2 regions of the Priestia sp. 53B2 genome follow, and region 1 is predicted to be linked to the other one. Evidence: predicted binding sites of a transcription regulator. Region 1 holds the regulator's gene; the other holds the start of a gene.

Region 1 (4,596 bases):
TTTACTTCAGTTTCAATTTCTTCAATGCGGCGTGTTCGCTGCCTCATCAATTTCTTTTGTTCTTTATCTTGTTTATAGGACTGTTTATCTACTTTTACCGTACGTTCTTCGTTTGCTTTTATATTTTCTAATTCTTTGATTTCCTCTATTTCTGCTTTCTTTTCTACATAATAGTCATAATCTCCAAGAAATTCTTCTACCCCTTCAGAAGATAGCTCTGCTATTTTGTTTGCAATACGATTAATAAAATAACGGTCATGTGAAACAAATAATAGAGTCCCTGGGTAATCAATTAATGCATTCTCGAGTACTTGTTTGCTATCTAAATCAAGATGGTTAGTAGGTTCATCCAAAATTAAGAAATTAGCTTTTTGAAGCATAAGCTTCGCAAGAGCCAAACGTGCTTTTTCACCACCGCTAAGCGTGGAAACGATTTTCAGTACATCATCACCTGAAAACAGAAAATTTCCAAGAGCTGTACGAATTTCTTTTTCAGGCTTGGATGGATAGTCATCCCAAAGCTCATTTAAAACGGTTTTATTAGACGTTAAATTGGCTTGCTCTTGGTCGTAATAACCAACCATTACGTTTGAGCCAAAGGAAATGGTTCCAGTCTTGAAGCTTAGTTTATCCACAATACCTTTTAATAACGTAGATTTCCCAACTCCATTAGGGCCAACCAACGCAAGGCTTTCACCTTTTTTAATCCGAAGGTTTGCCTGCTGAACGATATATTTGTGTTCATCATATCCGATAGACACGTTTTCAAGATTTAAGACTTCATTTCCGCTTTGACGCTCAATTTCAAACGAAAAACTAGCTGATTTTTCACCTTCGTTAGGTCGGTTTATTAACTCCATTCGATCGAGCTGTTTACGTCTGCTTTGCGCACGTTTTGTAGTCGATGCGCGGGCGATGTTTCGCTGAATAAAATCATTCAGTTTTGCGACTTCATCTTGCTGCTTTTCGTACTGACGCAACTCTTTTTCATATCGCTCTGCTTTTTGTACAAGGTATTTAGAGTAGTTGCCCGTGTACTTCACCGTTGTTTTTTGTGTGACTTCATACACTTGATTTACGACTTTATCAAGGAAGTAACGATCGTGTGAAACAATTAAAATAGCTCCTTCATACCCTTGCAGAAACTGTTCCAGCCATGCTAAAGTTTCAATATCTAAGTGGTTGGTAGGCTCATCGAGAATAAGCAAGTCTGGCTTTGTTAAAAGCAGTTTTGCAAGAGCTAAGCGCGTTTTTTGTCCACCGCTCAAGGAGGAAATAGGGGTGCTATAGTCAAAGTTTGAAAAACGGAAACCGTGAAGAATAGACCGTGTATCCGCTTCATATTGATAGCCACCTAAATCTTTGAACGTTACTTGAAGCTGATCGTACTCTTTGGTTAGTTTTTCGTATTGAACTGAATCATTAAAAATGTCTGGATCGCCCATCTTTGTTTCAAGCGTACGTAATTCTTTTTCCATCTTCTTTAACGGAGCAAAGACCGTCATCATTTCTTCCCATATGGAGAGTGTTGACTCAAGAACTGTATCTTGTCCCATATAATCAATGGAAACACCTTTAGGTTTAATAATTTCTCCGCTGTCATAAGAAAGCTGCTCAGCAATAATTTTTAATAAAGTTGATTTACCAGCACCGTTTCGTCCCACTAGGGCAATGCGGTCTTTTGATTGTACTTCTAACTTTATATTCGATAAAATGGGTTCTGCCCCATAGTATTTTGTAATACCGTTCAATTGTAGAATAATCATTTTTTCACCTCTAGTAGTATATCCATAGTGTATTTTAACATATTTTCAACTACAAGTTCTTCCTACAAACGTTTGTAATTTGTAGAGGGACAAGGACAAATGATGAAGCGAATGTTTTGATTCATGAAATAAAATGATTTTACCTGCACATTTTATACAGGATACTATGTTAAAATAAGAGATAAGTGCATCTCTGAACTTATATATGATGGGTGTAGAAAACCCGTCATGACTAACAAACGGATCCTTTGAAGGGCTAATTGCTTCGTTCTAGCTACCGACTTTAAGTAGTGCTGGATAGACAAAAGTCGTCGGGGTGTGAAGCGGAGTATATATATAACAAGAGAAAAGAGAGAGAATTGGAAGCGCTACCTCAAAGCGGTTGATGCTTTGTGAAAGGTAATGCAATGTGACTTGAAAATGTTAGTAATGACATACATGAACTGAGGGGGTACAACGTGAACACTGAACAATTAAAAATACCACAAGCAACGGCTAAACGATTGCCGCTTTATTATCGTTTTTTAAAAAACTTGCATGCTTCTGGTAAACAGCGTGTTTCGTCAGCAGAGTTAAGTGAGGCAGTGAAAGTAGATTCTGCTACTATTCGTCGGGACTTTTCTTACTTTGGAGCATTAGGGAAAAAGGGATACGGCTACAATGTGAATTATTTACTTACATTTTTCCGTAAAACGTTAGACCAAGATGAAGTAACGAAAGTAGCACTGATTGGCGTAGGGAATCTGGGAACGGCCTTTTTAAATTATAATTTTATTAAAAATAATAACACCAAAATCGAGTGCGCTTTTGATGTGATAGAAGATAAAGTCGGTACAAAAGTAGGCGACGTGCCGGTTTATCATCTTGACCAATTGGAAGATTATATGAGTGATGATATCTCAGTAGCGATTTTAACCGTTCCTGCCGCTGTTGCTCAGCAAATTACCGATCGTTTAGTGAATTGCGGAATTAAAGGGATTCTAAACTTCACTCCTGCACGCTTAAACGTATCGGATGAGATTCGACTGCATCATATTGATCTGGCTGTAGAATTACAGTCGCTTGTCTATTTTTTGAAAAATTATCCTGTTGAATAAGGTGGACTGTGTTACGATTTCCTTAAGTCTAAATTAATAAGGAGAGTGGGAATATGGGGATTGGAGCAGGCAGTTGGATTATTATTGCGATTATAGCACTGCTTATTTTTGGACCGAAACGGTTACCGGAGCTAGGAAGGTCAGTCGGGCAAACGCTTAGAGAGTTTAAGCATGCCGCTAGTGGTGCATCAGAAGATCGTGAAAAAGATAAACAGCGTCAAGTAGATGACAAAGAGTAAAAGGGTGATCATAGTATGACCGAACAAGAAATGTCAATATATGATCATATAGGAGAGCTGCGAAAGCGCATTTTAATTGTTTTATTTTTCTTTGTCATTGCCACAATTGGCGGCTTTTTTATAGCGGATAAGGTTATTGTCTATTTACAGCATGCTGATGAGGCAAAAAATTTAACGATGAATGCATTTAGGTTAACAGATCCAGTTAAGATTTATATGCAGTTTGCTGTTATTATCGGCTGTGTACTTGCAGCTCCTGTTGCACTGTATCAACTTTGGGCATTTATTAGTCCTGGTTTATATGAAAAAGAGCGTAAGGTAACGCTTGGATATATTCCTGTTTCCATTTTTCTCTTTATCGGCGGTGTCTCTTTTTCTTATTTTGTGTTGTTTCCATTTGTCGTCGATTTTATGACGCGCGTTTCTGATGAGCTGAATGTAAACCAAGTGATTGGCATTAATGAATACTTTTCTTTTTTAATGCAGCTCACACTGCCTTTTGGCCTGTTGTTTCAGCTTCCTGTCGTCGTCATGTTTTTGACGCGATTAGGAATTATAACGCCTATGTTTTTATCTCAAATTCGAAAATATGCCTATTTCGTACTGCTAGTTATTGCCGCGCTTATTACACCACCGGAATTGCTCTCGCATATGATGGTGACAGTGCCGCTCTTAATTTTGTATGAAATCAGCATCATTATTTCCCGCATTTCGTATCGCAAAGTGTTAAAGGCAAGGGCAGAGCAAGAAAGAGAAGATGTTAGTATGTAAAAAAACCACTGAAACAGTGGTTTTTTTATTTAGATGAATCATCTTGATTTTTATATTGCTGCTGCAACTTTTTAATTTTATAGTGCAAGATAAAGATGCGAACCGCAAATCTGAAATCGAATGCGGCTACGAGTGCAAATAAGATCGTAGGGAAGTTCCACACGGTTTCCTGAGCATTTTGAATAGCCAGGTAGGTAAATAAAATCCCCATAATAATATAAATAAACCCTCGTGTTAAAGGGATATTCTTCATGAAAACATGCCTCCAAAAATAAACTGCATTTGTTCTGCTTGCTTTTGCATTTCTATAATTTTATCTGCAAAAATAGTTTGAGATAAAATAACGATTGTATTCATCAACACGTGTGCAATAATGGGTACAATAATTAGTTTTGTTCTTGCATAAAGGAATGCAAATACAAATCCCATGGCTGTATACACGAGCAAATGTTTGAAATCCCAGTGTACGGCAGCGAAAATAAGGGAACTAATAAATGCAGAGATAAAGAAATTGTATCGTTTGTGAAGAGAGCCGAAAATAATCTTTCGAAAAATAATCTCTTCTAGAATTGGCCCAATAACAGACGTAACCACAATGAGGAACGGCGTTGCTTTAACAAGATTAACAATATTTTGTGTGTTTTCAGATACTTGGGTAATGCCAAGAGAGTGCTCAATCATACCTGCTACAGCTTGACCAGCCATAGCCAGGAACACCCCAAG
Region 2 (4,596 bases), on a different contig from region 1:
ACAGACACAAAAGGAGATACGCTTCTTCCCAACATTAAAGATCTTCAAAAAGTATCAAAGGCGGTTGCTGTAGCAGTTGCCGATGCTGCTGTAAAAGATAACGTAGCAACTGTTGCCGAGCAAAATGTAAATGAACTTGTAGAAGCAGCGGTATGGCAGCCTGTTTATAAACCGGTTAAGGCAAAAAATGAATGAGGTGAATGATAAATGAGCATAGGTCAAATTTTTCTCATTCTCGCGCCTATCTTTTTTGTCATTTTGCTTGGTTATTTAGCAGGGCACTTTAAAAAATTTGATAAGCAAACGTCTAAGGGGCTCAACACATTAGTAACGAAGTTTGCGCTTCCTGCACACTTATTTGTAGGTGTAACGACAACGCCAAGAAAAACACTCATAGACGAATGGCCGTTTTTAGTAGCGCTGATTTTAGGAATCGTCGGGTTTTACCTCATTATATTGCTCGTCGTGAAGTATGCAGGGAAGCATACGTTAACTGCCTCTTCTATGTTTGCCCTAAACTCAGCTCAGCCAACGTTTGCTTTTATGGGCATCCCAGTACTCGGAGGATTGTTCGGTGCAGGCGCAGTAGCGATTCCAATTGCCATAACAGGAATCGTGGTGAATGCGATTTTAGATCCGCTGGCAACGATTTTAGGAACCGTTGGACAACGGGGGCGGAAAGAAGGGGAAGAGAAAACAAGTTTATTTAAAGTAACGGTTCATTCCATTTTGCATGGTTTATCTGAGCCTTTGGCATGTGTACCGTTAATTGGAGTGATTTTAACGCTTTGCGGCTTTCAGTCACCTAAACTTTTACAGGATATGCTTGATCAAATCGGGAGTATCACATCGGGAGCGGCTTTGTTTGCGGTAGGAGTAACGATTGGAATTGGAAAAATTAACTTCAGTAAAGGCGCGCTTGGGATCGCTGTCTTAAAAGTAGCGGTTCAACCGATCGTTATGCTTGGAATCGTAGTATGGATAGGGTTGTCTTCAGATGAAGTGACAAAAGCTATTTTACTGGTAGCTTTTCCTGGGTCTGCTGTAGCTGCGATGATTGCTTTGCGGTTTGAAAGCTTGGAAAACGAAACGGCATCTGCTTTTGTTATTAGTGCTATTTTATCGTTGGTTACGCTGCCGCTTCTTATTTCTTGGCTTATGTAAATAAAAAAACGAAAGAGGAGAATTCCTCTTTCGTTTTAAGACGGATTAATAAGCTAATGCAAATAATCCTTTGATATGAGATAAGTAACGAACGTTACTTGCTTCTTTCATAAGTGATGCTGGTAAACCTTTTAATTGCGTTTTGTTTCCGCCGATTGTACCAATTGCATCTTTGCGTCCAAGACTTCCTAGTGTACCAGAGAAAACAGGAACGAATGATTCCATTGCTCCGCCGCGAATAGCTACTGCTAAGTTCACGCCTACAACTTCACCCATTTGCCAAGCTAATTGAGCAGTAGGTGGGTAAGGGCGACCTTCTGGACCCATTACAACCGCTGAGTCACCAGCAAGGAATACATCTTTATGAGATGTAGATTGTAAGAATTCATTTACAAGTGCACGACCGCGGTTTACTTCGATACCTGAGTTAGCAACTACAGAGTTACCTTGAACTCCGCCAGTCCATACCATTGTTTTTGTTTCAATTTTGCTTCCGTCTTTAAGTTCAACAGTTGTAGCATCCATTTTTGTTACAGGTGTACCAGTAACGAATGTAACGCCACGTTTTGTTAAGCTTGATTGAGCGCGCTCTACTAATTCAGCAGGGAAGCCTGGAAGAACTGTAGGAGCTGCTTCTACACAGTATAGAGAAATTTCTTTTGGATCAACACCGTGTTTTAGACATAGGCTTGGCATTAAGTCAGCGTATTCACCAACAAGTTCGATACCTGTTAATCCGCCGCCGCCAACTACGATTGTACCGTCAGCTTTATTTTTTGTTTTGCTGTATTCAGCGATACAAGCTTCTACGTGTGCACGTAAACGGTTTGCATCATTTACTGATTTAAGAACGAAGCTGTGCTCTTCTAAACCAGGGATACCGAAGTAAGCAGTTTCACTACCTAAAGCTGTAACAAGGTAGTCGTAGCTTAATTTTGTACCATCTTCAAGAGATACTTCACGTTGATCTGGTGAGATTTCTTTTACCGTTGCAATTTTTAAATCAACGTTGTAGTTTTTAAGTAATTTATCAAGTGGTAAAGCTACCGCTTGTTCAGAAACGCCGCCTACAGCTAGACGGTGTAATTCTGTAATGATTTGGTGAGTAGCAAAACGGTTCACTACTGTAATTTTTGCTTCATCCGCACTTAGGTGTTGGCGAGCTGTCATTGCAGTTAATAAACCACCGTAACCGCCGCCTAAAATTAAAATATGTTTTGACATAGTCGATCCTCCGTCCACACTTTTTAATGAAGATTATTTTTGTTTTTCGTTTGTAATGTCTAAATACGCTTGTGCAAAGCGGAATAGTTTTTGAGCTTGTGGATCTTTAAGCATGCGTAATAAACCGAATAAACCGATTGAATTAGAAGCATTTGCTTCTGCACGATCGTTTGCTTCGATTGCAGTAGCTGCAAGACCTTTTACTGTTCCTTCTACTGGCTCGATAAATTCTTTTACTCCACCAAGTAGATCTTCTTTTAATACGTCGTCAGTTAATAATGATTGCGCAACGTCGTAAGTTTTTGTAAGCACCGTTACCATTTCAGATAATTTTGGTAAATTATCTACAAGAACAGTAAGAGCTTCTTGTACTTCAGGCTTTAACAATTGATCTAACACATCCGCTTGACCTTTGTTAACTGCCGCTTCTGTTTGTACAGCAGCATTTTCCTCTGCAGCTGATTTTTGAATAGTTGATTGAGACATGAAAAGTCCTCCTTTGCTGGATACTGTTGCATATGTAGTTCCTAGTTATCTGCTAGACTTTCAAACTACATTGTGAAGTTGTGAAATCTTGCACATAATTCTATTTTAATTTTAATACGAGATAAAATCAACTCATTTCGTTGAAAAAATAAGTGAAGAACCTCGTAACCCTTTGTTTAATAAAAGTTTATAAAAAATAAAGCGAATAATTGCCTAGGTAAATAAAATTAAAATAGGGAACTAACATGATTCCTATTCCTACGATAAAACAAATAACGTCATATTTCAACACATACGAACTTAATATTCTATAAGTAGTAAAAAGATAGGGCGCATTTACTATTTAAAGAGTTTTCAAAAAATTACATTGACTTACTATGGTGTTCTACATATAATCTAAATATAACATCTTATGTAAGGAGATATAACATGGTTATAGTGGATGAACTTTATCATAATGTGGTCATTACATTGCCTCAATTAAAATTAATTGAATTTATAATGAAGTTAAAAGAAGCTAAAGCACAAGAAATAGAAGATATAAAGACGAAAATTAGTAAATATGAAGAGAAGAAACGTGCTGAAGAAGCTTGGTATCAATCACTATCACCGTTTCGTAAATTTTTTACCGGGCGTCCCTTAAGTCAGCACCAAGCGGTTGAGTATATGGTATACGTAAAGGAGCGCTTTAAAAAAATTGATCACCTTAAAGCTCAAATGCGAGAGCTTCATGAAGTTCTCGAACTAATAAAAGCAGAAAATGAAGAAACAAGTGAAATTACGCTTTCGCCTGCTATTGTACAAGAAATAAAGCGGCTAAAAAGCAGTGGAGGCGTGGTTATATGAGCGTTAATGAACTAAGTTTAGGTGTAAATACAACGTGGGTCGTGTTAACAGCGGCGATGATTTTGTTAATGGAAGGCGGCTTTGCCTTGCTAGAGGCAGGTTTTGTCCGCTATAAAAATAGCGTGAATATCATTATGAAAGTATTCGCCGATATTACAATAGGAACGCTTTGTTTCTATTTAATTGGTTTTGGATTAATGTACGGTGATGATTTAGGTGGAGTTGTCGGTAAAAGCGGTTTTGCGCTATCAGGTAATTTATCGCACCTTGACATTCCAATTGGACTTGAAACGTTTTGGTTGTTTCAATGTGCTTTTGTCATTGCTGTCATTTCTATTGTTTCTGGAGCAGTAGCAGAACGAATTAATTTCCGTGCGTACCTTTTATATGCGATTTTGATGACTACATTTATTTATCCTATAGCCGGACACTGGATTTGGGGAGGCGGATGGATTAGTAAGTTAGGGATGCTTGATTTTGCCGGTTCGGCAGTTATCCATGCTCTTGGCGGTTTTTCAGCTTTAGCAGCTGCAATCATGATTGGACCAAGAAAAGGGAAGTTCACGAAAAATGGAATTAGTTCTGTTTCTCTTCCAAGCAATTTGCCGCTTGCATCAGTGGGTGCCTTTTTATTATGGTTTGGATGGTTCGGGTTTAATGCAGGAAGTACGCTAAGTGCCACTGACGTTAGAATTGGTCACATTGCTATTGTCACAATGTTATCAGCAGCAGCAGGCGGAGCAGCTACTTTATTTTATACTTTATTTCGCTACAACCGTTCAGATGCACCTTCTGTAATAAATGGATCGCTTGCCGGACTGGTTGGCATTACGGCCGGGTGCGCTTTTGTTAACACACCATCTGCTATTTTTATTG

What was found. The regulator Rex, encoded in region 1, represses fermentation and respiration genes when NADH is low (regulators of the CRP and FNR family bind a similar motif). The targets are predictions, from matches to a motif close to TTGTGAAATATTTCACAA.
Region 2: the regulator Rex is predicted to act here: its motif matches at 2,953-2,970, upstream of ACN6NE_RS25270 (DUF1641 domain-containing protein).

What each region holds. Positions count from the first base shown of each region.
Region 1 is NZ_JBLZXA010000014.1:3,491-8,086, forward strand. Features, by position in the region: gene ACN6NE_RS12190 (ABC-F family ATP-binding cassette domain-containing protein) at 1-1,766, opposite strand, end outside; gene ACN6NE_RS12195 (redox-sensing transcriptional repressor Rex) at 2,225-2,863, shown strand; gene tatA (twin-arginine translocase TatA/TatE family subunit) at 2,917-3,102, shown strand; gene tatC (twin-arginine translocase subunit TatC) at 3,118-3,873, shown strand; gene ACN6NE_RS12210 (YdiK family protein) at 3,899-4,126, opposite strand; gene ACN6NE_RS12215 (CPBP family intramembrane glutamic endopeptidase) at 4,123-4,596, opposite strand, start outside.
Region 2 is NZ_JBLZXA010000030.1:127,308-131,903, reverse strand. Features, by position in the region: gene ACN6NE_RS25285 (NAD-dependent malic enzyme) at 1-195, shown strand, start outside; gene ACN6NE_RS25280 (AEC family transporter) at 208-1,164, shown strand; gene ACN6NE_RS25275 (NAD(P)/FAD-dependent oxidoreductase) at 1,210-2,388, opposite strand; gene ACN6NE_RS25270 (DUF1641 domain-containing protein) at 2,422-2,874, opposite strand; gene ACN6NE_RS25265 (hypothetical protein) at 3,304-3,720, shown strand; gene ACN6NE_RS25260 (ammonium transporter) at 3,717-4,596, shown strand, end outside.